Regions from separate parts of the Pseudarthrobacter sp. ATCC 49987 genome, predicted to be linked through region 2. Evidence: riboswitches for the same ligand, from Rfam matches in the RefSeq annotation. Region 2 holds a riboswitch; the other holds the start of a gene.

What was found. A riboswitch is a leader RNA that binds a small molecule or an ion and turns the genes downstream of it on or off. The one in region 2 is predicted to bind cyclic di-AMP.
Region 1: linked by a shared signal. The riboswitch ahead of GXK59_RS14755 (hypothetical protein) and the one ahead of GXK59_RS13885 (NlpC/P60 family protein) in region 2 are both predicted to bind cyclic di-AMP.

Annotation. Positions count from the first base shown of each region.
Region 1 is NZ_JAABNS010000001.1:3,198,813-3,204,741, forward strand. Features, by position in the region: gene GXK59_RS14745 (response regulator transcription factor) at 11-751, shown strand; gene GXK59_RS14750 (HAMP domain-containing sensor histidine kinase) at 755-2,413, shown strand; cyclic di-AMP (ydaO/yuaA leader) riboswitch at 2,518-2,678, shown strand; gene GXK59_RS14755 (hypothetical protein) at 2,677-3,414, shown strand; gene GXK59_RS14760 (glyoxalase superfamily protein) at 3,526-3,903, opposite strand; gene upp (uracil phosphoribosyltransferase) at 3,944-4,579, opposite strand; gene GXK59_RS14770 (phosphatase PAP2 family protein) at 4,592-5,434, opposite strand; gene GXK59_RS14775 (nucleoside deaminase) at 5,519-5,929, shown strand, end outside.
Region 2 is NZ_JAABNS010000001.1:3,005,457-3,011,385, forward strand. Features, by position in the region: gene GXK59_RS13865 (molybdopterin molybdotransferase MoeA) at 1-346, opposite strand, end outside; gene GXK59_RS13870 (DUF6457 domain-containing protein) at 343-630, opposite strand; gene mobA (molybdenum cofactor guanylyltransferase) at 614-1,339, opposite strand; gene GXK59_RS13880 (HNH endonuclease) at 1,406-1,906, opposite strand; gene GXK59_RS13885 (NlpC/P60 family protein) at 2,136-2,888, opposite strand; cyclic di-AMP (ydaO/yuaA leader) riboswitch at 3,198-3,367, opposite strand; gene GXK59_RS13890 (M23 family metallopeptidase) at 3,505-4,326, opposite strand; cyclic di-AMP (ydaO/yuaA leader) riboswitch at 4,331-4,546, opposite strand; gene GXK59_RS13895 (metal-dependent transcriptional regulator) at 4,691-5,386, opposite strand; gene serC (phosphoserine transaminase) at 5,653-5,929, shown strand, end outside.

The DNA.
Region 1 (5,929 bases), 190 kb from region 2:
GAGTTGTCCCATGGCCACCTCGCACTCCATGACCAACAATCTCCCCCAGCTCTCCCACCCGGATGGCTCCCCCATCCGGGCCCTGGTCGTGGACGATGAACCCAGCCTCTCCGAGCTCATGAGCATGGGACTGCGGATGGCGGGCTGGTCGGTGGCCGTCGCCGCCGACGGGCCCGAAGCAATGAAGCTTGCCAAGGAATTCCGCCCCGACGTGCTAGTGCTCGACGTGATGCTTCCCGGATTCGACGGCGTTGAGCTGCTGGGCCGGATCCGCGCCTTCGCCCCCGAGGTGCCGGCACTGTTCCTGACAGCAAAGGACGCTGTCCAGGACCGCATCACCGGGCTGGCTGCCGGCGGGGACGACTACGTGACGAAGCCGTTCAGCATGGAGGAAGTGTTGCTCCGGCTGCATCGGCTGGTCCAGCGTTCCGGAGTGGCCGCGATGGATACCGCCGAACTCGTCGTCGGGGATCTCGTCCTGAACATCGACACGCGCGAAGTGCGTCGCGCGGGTGAGGAGTTGCACCTCACTGCCACCCAGTTCGAGCTGCTGCGCTACCTCATGGAGAACCCGAAACGCGTTGTCAGCAAAGCCCAGATCCTGGACCGGGTATGGGACTACGACTTTGGCGGGCAGGCCAACATCGTGGAACTCTACATCTCGTACCTGCGCAAGAAGGTCGACGCCAACCACCCGCCCATGATCCACACGGTGCGCGGCGCCGGCTATGTCCTGAAGCCGGCGGACTGATCCGTGCCTGACCGCTCCCCCACGATCCGCCCTTCCGGGCTCAACTGGCGCAACCCCGCCACCTGGCATCTGCGCACCCGGCTTGTCCTGGTCACCATGGCCCTGCTCGTGGCGATCTGCGGTGCGGTCGGCGTCGTCAGCTATGCCTCGATGGACTCCTTCCTGACCAGGCAGCTCGACAAGCAATTGGTGCAGGCTGCCGACCGCGCCCGCGAGTTTGGCCGCACCGGCGGCCGCGCAGACCCCCTGGACGCGCGGGGCCAGGGAATCGGTACCCTGAACGCCAGGATCGTGGACGACTCCGTCCGCAGCGCCGGCTTCCTCGCCGAGGACGCCACCCGGAAGTCGCTCACCGACGAGGACGACGAAGTTCTCCTCAAGCTCGCCGCCCGGAGCGAGCCCGTGAACCGGACCCTGTCCGCCGGAGCCTACCGGCTGGTGGCCGCCGAGACCCCGGACGGCGATGTGATCGTCACCGGCCTGCCGCTCGCCGAGAAACAGAACACGCTGGCTTCATTGGTCTGGACGATGGTGCTCGTGTCCGCTGGCGGCCTCGTCGTGATCGGCCTTGCCGGGACGGCGCTGATCCGCCGCACCATGAAGCCGCTTGATCAGCTCTCCGAGGTGGCCACACAGGTCTCCCGCCTCCCGCTCGACGCCGGAGAAGTGGGACTCGCCATGCGGGTGCCCGCCGCCGCGGCTCATCCCGGCACCGAGGTGGGCAGTGTCGGCCATGCCTTGAACCTGATGCTGGACAACGTCTCCAACGCACTCGAAGCCCGGCAGAAGAGCGAGACGAAGGTCCGCCAGTTCGTCGCGGACGCCTCGCACGAGCTGCGCACACCCCTGACAGCCATCCGCGGCTACACCGAGCTGATGCGGATGACCGAACACTTCACCCCCGACGGCGCAAAGTCCCTCGCCCGGGTGCAGAGCCAGTCCGAACGGATGACCACCCTGGTGGAGGACCTGCTCCTGCTTGCCCGGCTGGACGAGGGCCAGCCCCTCAAGCTCACCGAGGTCGACCTCACCCAGCTGGCCATCGAGACGGTCAGCGACGAGAAGGTCATGGCCCCGGACCGGGTCTGGCATCTGGAACTCCCGGAAGAGCCGGTGGTGGTCCGCGGGGACGCGACCCAGCTGCACCAGGTGCTGGCCAACCTGCTCTCCAACGCGCGCAAGCACACCGGCCCCGGCACCATGGTGGTGACCGGCGTGAAGCGCGCGCCGGACGGGAGCGCCGTGATGACCGTGACGGACAACGGCCCCGGGATCTCCCCCGAGTTCGTGGACCGCGTGTTTGCGCGGTTCACGCGCGCTGACGCGTCCCGGAAGAATCCCGTGACCGGTACGACGCCGGCACCCGGCCGGCGGCCCCTTCCCCGCCATCCGATTCACCCGCCCAGGACGCTCCCCGGCCCCCCGGCGGCCGCTGCCGTCGGGATGGCCCCAACGGCTTCCGCCGCGTCGGCAGAGGGAACCAGCGGGCTGGGATTGTCCATCGTGCAGTCGATTGTGGAGGCCCACGGTGGGACGGTCAGCGTGGCCTCGGCGCCCGGCCGGACCGAGTTCACGGTGCGCCTGCCGGCTACCCCTCCGGCGGGCCGGGGAGAGGCCCCCGCCGGACAGGCCCGGGAGCAAGCGGCCACGCCGTCGTCGTGATCCCTGTTACCAAAATGTGACTCAGCAGTCCGAGTCCTGTACCGTTTTTAGGGTGCGGCCATCACTAGGGCCGCATATCCGGATGCACGCCAAGCTCTGCCGCCTCCCGGATTCCGCTGGACCAGGCAGAGGCGGGGAACCCAGAGTTCCCGGGCATTTCTGCACATTGCGCCCTTGGGGTGAAGCCGACACGTGAGATTCCGTGCGGCCGGATGACCTCATCCGAACCCGACAGCTAACTCCGCAGGCGTTGAGAGGCGATCATGACTGAATTCAAGGCACAAGCGCGCCCTGACGGCGCTGCACCGACCCGCTCGAAGCCATCCCGCCACCGCGCTGAGCCGGCCAAGCCCGCTTCGGCCCTGTCCCGCTTTGCCACCAATGCAGGCTCCACCGGCCGCCGGGCGGCCGTTGTTGCTGCCGCTTGTGCAGTGCTAGTGGGAGTCGGAGCCGCCGGCCAGGCGTCCGAGACAGCCGCCCGCACTGCCAACGCCGGCAACTCCACGGAATCAACCGTCACGGCGGCCCCCCTGACGCACCTCGATTTTGAACGTGTCCGGGTGGCGAACCAGACCCCTGTCCCCACCGGCGGCATCGCGGCCCAGTCCACCGAGGTGAAGCCCGCCGAAGCACCGGCCCCGGCGGCTGCCCCGGCCCCCGCGCCCGCCCCGGCACCCGCTCCTGTTGCCGTCGACGATCCTGCCGGCGCACAGGCGTACGCGGCGAGCCAGCTGGGCTCCCATGGCTGGGCCGCCAACGAGATGCAGTGCCTGATGAAACTCTGGACCAAGGAGTCGGACTGGAAGACGACTGCCACCAACCCGAGCAGCGGCGCCTACGGTGTGGTCCAGTCCCTGCCGGCCGAGAAGATGGCCAGCGCGGGCGCCGATTACCGCACCAACTACCGGACCCAGATCAACTGGGGCCTGACGTACGTCAAGGACCGCTACGGCTCCCCGTGCGGCGCCCTGAACTTCCACTACGCGCACAACTGGTACTAAACAACCGGCACCGCGGGCCTCAGCCCCGGCCGGACGCGAGGCCCCGGATCCACTGGATCCGGGGCCTCGCTTCTGCCTGCCGCAGTCCGCGAAAACGGTGTCGCAGAGCGGCTAACCGCCGGGACGGTTGGGGATGTACTGCACCGCCCATTTGTTGCCGTCCGGGTCGGCAAAGTGGACGAAGTGCCCCCAGTCCTGGACGTCGACGTCGCTGACGTCCACGCCGTTGTCCTTAAGCTGTTTGTGCGCGGCCTGGATATCGCTGACCACAAGCTGCAGGCTGGGGGCCGTTCCCGGCGGAGCGTCGTTGAGCCCCTCGCCGATGGCAATGGAGCAGCCTGAGCCCGGCGGGGTCAGCTGGACGAAGCGGATGCCGTCCATGGGCCGTTCGTCGTAGTCGGCGTTGAAGCCGACCTTGTTGACGTAGAAATCCTTGGCACGGTCCACATCAGACACGGGAACAAAGACAAGTTCAAGTTTCCAGTCCATGCGGCTCAGGCTAGCCCCGGGTGCTATTTTCCGGTAGGGGCTAGCCGGCCACGCCGTAGAGGCGGTCGCCGGCGTCGCCCAGGCCCGGGACGATGTAGGACTTCTCGTTGAGCTTCTCGTCGATCGAGGCGAGCACGATCGTCACGTTGGCGTCGGCAAGCTCCTCTTCCAGCTTCGCCAGGCCTTCCGGGGCGGCCAGAAGGCAGATGCAGGTGACGTCGGAGGCGCCGCGCTTGAAGAGGAACTTGATGGCCTCGCGCAGCGTGCCGCCGGTGGCGAGCATGGGGTCCAGGACGAAGATCTGCCGGTCCGTGAGGTCCTCGGGGAGGCGTTCGGCATACGTGATGATGCCCAGGGTCTCTTCATCGCGGGCCATGCCCAGGAATCCGACCTCGGCCGTGGGGACCAGCTTGGTCATGCCCTCAAGCATGCCGAGTCCGGCGCGCAGGATGGGGACCACCAGCGGGGTGGGCTTGGTGAAAGCCGTGCCAATGGTGGTGCTGACCGGTGTCTCGATGGTCACCGGTTCGGTGCGGACTTCCCGGGTGGCCTCGTACGCCAGGAGCGTGACGAGTTCCTCGGTGAGCTGGCGGAAGACCGGTGACGGGGTGTTCTTGTCCCGCAGGACGGTGAGCTTATGGGCGACCAGCGGGTGGTCCACAACGAGAGTGCGCATGGGTCAAAACTATCACCCGGCGGCAGGGGGCCCGCCCGTGGGACCGCGGGTCCCGACGTCGTTCGTCTCCCCCGGAGCGCCGCTGCCGGCGGCGCCGTCGCGCAGGTGGGCCTCGTTGTCGAAAGTCGGTGCGGGTCCGGCCTGTTCCCGGTGCCGCAGGACATGGAAGAGCCGGTGGGCCAGGATCACTATCCCGACCCAGGCCAGTCCCAGCACCCAGCCGATGATCACATCGGTCATCCAGTGGTGGCCCAGATAGACCCGGCTCATGCCCATCGCGAAGATGAACACCGCCCCCGCCGCTATCAGGCTGACCCGGGCCAGCGTGCGTTTAATTTGCAGGCAGGCGAGGTACACCACCAGTCCGATCACCACCGTCGTGTTGAGCGTGTGGCCGCTCGGGAACGACGGCGAGGTTTCGTAGGGCGGGACGGCGTCGGCGTGGTCCGGGCGGGTGCGCCCGATCAGCTTCTTGCCCACGGACGTCGCGGTCACGGAGACGGCGGCAGCGCCGCCGATCAGGATCAGCGGCCGCCAGGTCCGGCTGGCCCAGATGAGCCACGCCGTGAGGATACTGGCCAGGATGGGCATCCCGATCCCGCCGCCGATGTTGGTGAAGCCCGTGACAAACGCATCCAGGCCGGGGCTGCGGAGCTGCTCCATCATCCCGAGGGTGGGCTTGTCCAGGTTCGCCAGGCCGGCGTCGTCCACGACGTTGTCATAGACCTCGGCACTTAGCAGCGCCAGGACCAGCACCACCACGCCGCCGATGAGCATTGTGGCCCACAGCGCCGCGTAGGGCACCACCCATTTGCCCCAGCGCTGCGTCAGCCAGCTCTCTGTCCCGGTGTTCACGGTTTCTCCCGAATGTTGGTGCCGGTGTGGTTGCCGGGCAGCCGGGCTGCACAGCGTGCTTACTGTCGAAACTATCATTGAGCCATGACTTCCCCCGAGCCCCGCCATGCCGAATGGATGGGCCTTGCCCTCGCCGAGGCGCGCGCCGCCCTGGCCACCGAGGACGTGCCGATCGGCGCCGTCGTCATCGGCCCCGACGGTACGGTGCTCGGCAGCGGGCGCAACGAACGCGAGGCACTCGGCGACCCGACGGCGCACGCGGAGATGGTGGCCATCCGTGCGGCCGCCGCCCGGCTGCAGGAACTCAGCTCCCGGGGCGGGAGCGCCGGTGACGGCTGGCGGCTGGCGGACTGCACGCTGGTGGTGACGTTGGAGCCCTGCGCCATGTGCGCCGGCGCCGTGGTGCTGGCCCGGATTCCCCGGGTGGTTTTCGGGGCATGGGACGAGAAGGCCGGGGCCGCCGGGTCCGTGTTCGATATCCTCCGCGAGCGCCGG
Region 2 (5,929 bases):
TCCACGGTCCGCTGCCGTTGACGGCCCAGCCGTCCATGGCGGAGGAGGCGTAATGCGGCATGTCCACAAGCGCTTCCACGTCGGCGGCAAGCGTCCGGCCTAAGGCGGCACGAAGGACAACCGGTGCGGCGGGGATGGGAGATGCGCAGTCGAAGGCGAGTTGCCAGGCTTCCGGCCAGGTGTGCGCAAGGTGCCGGTGCGCCTCGGGTTCCGGTTCGCCGGGCGTTGCGGCCGGGCCGTCCTCGGAGCGGCCGGCAACTGCCTCGGCCGGGCCTTCGGCAGGGGCGCCCCCTGCAGGCTCATCCCGTGCGGCAGCCGCGCTGCCGTGAGGGGGTGCAGGTGTCATGCTCCGGGGGCTTCGTTGGCTGCGTAGTCGTTGGCGAGTTTGCGGGCAACGCCCATCGCGGCCCGCATTGCGACGGCATCTGTGGCCTGGCCGGAGCCGGAGGCCAGGCCGGCCGCGAAACCGGCAATGAAGGTCGTCAAAGGAGCAGCCGGTCGCACCACCGAGTGCGCTGCCACCCCGGCCAAGGCCAGGACCTCGTTCACGTCAACCTCGACGCCGTCCAGTTCCAGGGCCTGAAGCAGGGCACGGCACCAGTCTTCCAGTGTTTCATCCTTGCTCTTCACCGTTTGCCTCCAAGGTCGAGTTCAGCTGGGGAGCCCCGGACCGGATGCCTGGATGGTGGCGGCCACGGCCAAGGCTGTCGCGGCCCTGCCCCTCGGGTGGGCCGCTTACCCCTAACGCGGAGGCATCGTCCCAAGTATCCACATCATCCGTGGACCCTCTGGGGACGCTGACTTCGCGCACCTTCAGCGTAGCAAGAAGGGCGAAAACGGAGGCATTCTCCAGCGCGCCGCGCTGCCGGGCCTCGTCGACGCAGTGTTGTAGCGCAGCTGTGCCATATAGGCCCACCAGCGGCTGCCGGCGCCCGTCAGCAGAGACCGCCATCAGCCCGTCCCCCGGCGCGGCACCCGCGGCCGCTTCCCGCAGCGCCTGGACGGCGGCCCCCGCCCGGGGCATATCGACGGCGAGGACAAGGGTGAACGGGGCCGCGCCCGGGTGCCGGGGGTCCCCACGGCGGTGCTGTTCCAGGGCGGACAGCCCGGCGGCAACGGCAGCTGCAGGGCCGGCAAAGGGCGGATCCTCGCGGCAGCTCAGCACCCCTTCCGGCAGGGCCCCCGGGTCGGGCCCGACTACGGCGACGGCCGCCGCGCCGCGGGCGGCCTGCAGCGCGCGTTCCAGGAGGGTGGCGCCGTCGTGCATCAGCCCGGACTTGGGAACGCCTCCCAGCCGGGCGGACCGGCCCCCGGAAAGAATGACAGCATCGAATTCCACCGGCCCAGCCTAGCGTGGTCCGGGCCAGCCGGTCAGGCACCAAAGGCCAGGCAGCGGCGGGCCGCGTCAGGCAGCGGATTCCGGCAGCAGGAACGGGTCCCAGGCCGGCGTCGGCTTCTCCAGCTCCTTGATTTGCCACGTGGTGCCCCTGGGAGGTGCCGGGCTGAAGCTGAGCTTCCATCCCATTTCACCCGGGGTGTGGTCGCCCTTGGCGTTGTTGCACCGCAGGCAGGCAGCGACGAGGTTTTCCCAGGAATCCGCACCGCCCCTGGATTTGGGCTGGACATGATCGATGGTGTGGGCAGCTTTGCCGCAGTACGCGCAACGGTGTCCGTCCCGTCGGAGCACTCCGCGGCGGCTCACCGCCGTCATCGTGTTGTACCGGGGCCTGATGTAGCGATTCAGGAGAATCACCGACGGCCGGCCAAGGACGTCCTGCGGCCCGACGACGGGATCGTCGCCTTCCGCCACGACACTGGCCTTTCCAGTCAGCACAAGGACGAGCGCCCGGCGGAAGGTCACAACCGCCAGCGGCTCATATCCAGCATTCAGAACGAGTGTGCGCATCCGCATACCTCTTCACGGCCGCACCCGCCAGGGGCACGAGGGCCGGCTGCCCTCTGCATGGTCGGGCTATGGATCGACAAAACAAGAGTAAACATGGACATGCCAATTCGCCGAATCTTTTTTGCCTGCCGCGACCCGTGTCGGCTGAAGTTCACGCCCCGGCAACGCAAAGGACCCCCGCCGAATGGCAGGGGTCCTGTGCTTTGATTACTTTGCTACAGCTGCTGTCTTAGCCGCCGACGCGGATGAAGACCGGGCCGGAGCCGACGTTGACAGTCTGCAGGGACGTGGTTCCACCGTTCCAGCCGCCGTGAACGGCCATGCCGTTGCCGACGTATACAGCGATGTGGGCCATGCCGGCGCCACCGTTCTGGTAGTACGCGAGGTCGCCCGGCTGTGCCTCGGCGGCGCTCACGGTGCGGCCGAGGGACAGGTAACCTGCCGGCCAGCCGTGGTAGTTGATGCCCGCAGCAGCCAGAGCGTTCGTGGCGAGTGCGGTGCAGTCCTGGCTGACGCCGATCTGGGCGTAGGCAGCGGCGGCGATCGTGGCGCCCATGCCGCTGGCGACGGCCGGGGCAGCGGTGCCGGCGGCGCCGACCTTGGTGCCGGCGGTCTTGGCGGTGTTCGCCGTGGGAGTCTCCTGGACCTTCACGACAGGCTTCGGGGCCTCGACGACCGGTGCCGGGGAGGTGGTGACGGCCGGCTTCTCGTAGGAGATGGCGATGGTGGAAGCTGCCGAGATGGTCGCCGGGGTGGCCGACTGGACTTCGAGCGTGGAAGCCGAAGTGGATTCGCGCTGGACGTTGGCCTCAGCAGCGTTGGCTGCGATACCGCTGGTCAGGACGAGGCCGGAAGCGGCAGCGATAACTGCGGCCTGACGGCCCATGCCGCCGGCGTTGTCGCCGACAGCCTTGGCAATGACGGCCAGCGAGTTGGTCTTGGTGACCTCGGCGCGGTGCCGTGCGTTTGCACGAGTAGTCATTAAGTTCTCTCTTTCGTGATCCTGGGTCCGCGCTTTTCAGGCGCAGGCTGAGGACGCTCCGGCATCTTGGGGGTACGCCGGATCGCCCCGAAATGGGTTACTTAGCGAAGGGTGTACTGCGAAGACGCGCCAAAAGCGGGAACTGCATGCAGGTGCATGGCCTGCGGGCCGGACTCAGTAGAGATTGAAACGGCGGTGCGGGATCCGTTCCGGGCGCCAGCAAGGGCGGCACGGAAGTTGGATTCCAGCGGGCTCGTAAGAGCCGCGCAAGCGCGGTGACGCGCAGCATTGTGGCGTGAAGACACGAAAGTAGCCTCTCCCAATGCCTGCGAGGTGAGCTGTCGGATTCGGATGGGAGTCACCCGGCCGCGCTGCTTCCTGGGAAGCTTTGCGACTTAACCCCAAGGTCTTCTTGCGAAGACCAAAATTGGTTCCCCCGCCCCTGCCAGACGATGTAATGCGAACGGACCTTGAGCGGTGGCAGAGCTAGGCAATCCACTCAAGAGCGCCAACTTCGGAAAAGTTGGCGTAGGTCAAACGGTACAGCAGTCGGGGCCCAATGTCACATTCGGATCACGGCGTGTCACAAGAATGCGAGAGCTTCCCTTCAGCTTTGTCAGAGCCAACCGGTCGGGTCAACGACTTCGCCGTTGACCATGACCTCGAAGTGCAGGTGGCAGCCCGTAGAGGCGCCGGTGGTGCCGCTGAGCGCCACGACATCGCCGCGGGAGACCTGCTGGCCCACCTTGACGCTGGACGAGGACAAGTGGTTGTAGGTGGTCTCCAGGCCGTTGCCGTGATCGATCACCACCCGGTTTCCGCCACCGTAGGGATGCCATCCCGTGAAGGTCACGGTGCCGCTCGCGGCAGCGTGGACGGCAGTGCCGCACTGGGCCGAGTAGTCCTGGCCGCGGTGGAATTCCCCGGAGCCGCCGGTGATGGGGCTGACGCGGTAGCCGAAGGGCGACGCGGTCTTCATCTGGTCCAGGGGCGGGCCGAGGCTGCCCGAGGAGGCTGCCCGGGTGATGGAGCCGACGGACTGGGCGCCCAGCAACTGCTTGAGCTTTCCGTCCGGGTCACCCTGGGTGGTGATAGCGGTGCGGTTGAAGTCGATCTTGGCGTCGGCGGCGGTGACGTCCGGTTGGACGGCGGCCGAGACGGATCCGGAGGAGGAACCCGTGTTCGTGGCCATCACGGGGCCCGTCGCGGGGACCGTGACGGTGAGGACCAGACCCGTGGCGGCCAGCGCAATGCCGGCCTTTTGACCAACGCCGCTGGCGGCGGCAAAGTCTGTTACCTGACGGAACGGGCTGCGGCGGCCTCTTCGTTCATCGCGGTGCGCGTCACGGGGGCGGTCTGCCATGACGGCGACGGCCGGACGCGGCTCCGGTGCGGGACCGGACGCGCGACGTCGGCCCCTGGCGGTCTGGGTGGTCAAGAACGATTCCTCTCTGGAGAAGCCTGCGGAGTTAGCTGTCGGATTCGGGTCAGAGAGATCAAAGACCCGGTCCGCCGTAGCAAGCATCCAGGCGCAGGGGCATCCAGGGGAGTCCCTCGGTCCAGTGTGCTTGCCGCTGACGGACTTCACCCCAAGGCTGTTGAACAGCCAGAAGTGGTTCCCCCGCCTCTGCCAGAAGGTGATTCGGCGACTGATCCGCTGGCAGAGTTCGGCTTCGGATCAGATAACGCTTTGGTATCGGTACTAGTGATCAACTATAGGCGATTAAGCCGTCCAGAGATAAATCCGTTATCGGCCCTGTGCACAACTCATGGGTGGTCCATGAGTCCTCGGATAGCTCCTGTTAACTGACGGTAACAAAGACGTGGGCCGCGACCTCGGGCGGTAGTTCCAGGGCACCTTCGATGTCGGGGACCCGCACCGAGATGTACTCCCCCACACGCTCCAGCGACACCAGGGCGCCCGGGCGGATGCCACCCTCATCGAGCTGGACCAGCAGTTCCGGTTCCACCTGGATGGGCTCGGCAAGCCGGTTAACCCTGACCGTGGAATCGGGCCCGTAGCCGGTCATGGCTTCGAGCAGGTTCACGACGCCGTCCGCGAGGGGCTGGGACGGCAGGCCGCCCAGTTCCGCGAGGCCGGGAATCGGGTTGCCATAGGGCGAGACGGTGGGGTGGTTGAGCAGTTCGAAGATCCGTCGTTCGACCCGTTCGCTCATGACGTGTTCCCAGCGGCAGGCTTCCTCGTGGACGTAGGCCCAGTCGAGCCCGATCACGTCAGCCAGCAGCCGTTCGGCAAGACGGTGCTTGCGCATGACTTCGATGGCGCGTTTCCGGCCGGTTTCCGTCAGTTCAAGGTGCCGGTCGCCGGAAACAACCACCAGTCCGTCGCGTTCCATCCGGCCGACCGTCTGGGACACAGTGGGTCCGGAGTGGCGCAGCCGCTCGGCGATGCGGGCTCGGAGGGCGACGATGTTTTCTTCTTCAAGTTCCAGAATGGTCCGAAGATACATCTCGGTTGTATCGATCAGATCCGTCATTCAGCTCAGCTCCTCGAGCGCCGTCCTTGCGTAATTCCCACCGTACCGCGTGCTGCTGGCGCCCTGGCGGGGTCCGCCGTACGTTCGCAGGCCAGCTTAGCCTAATTTGAATTACTCCGGATAATCTCAATGACCGGACTGTGACGGTCCTTTTTCCCTCCCCCGCGGGGCAGTCAGGCAGAATGAAAGGACAGGCTCCGCTGCAGCCACCCTGCCGGGCCACCTCCCGAGCCACACTTTGTACCAGCCGAAAAATTGGAGCCACTGTGAGCGACACCAGCATCACGATTCCCGCAAACCTCCTTCCAAAGGACGGCCGGTTCGGCGCCGGGCCGTCCAAGGTCCGCCCGGAACAGATGGAAGCACTCGCAGCGGCCTCGAATCTGCTGGGAACATCCCACCGCCAGGCGCCGGTCAAGAACCTGGTGGGGTCGGTCCGGACCGGGCTCAGCCAGTTCTTCCGTGCTCCCGAGGGCTATGAGGTCATCCTGGGCGTCGGCGGATCAACCGCGTTCTGGGACATCGCCAGCTTCGGGCTGGTGG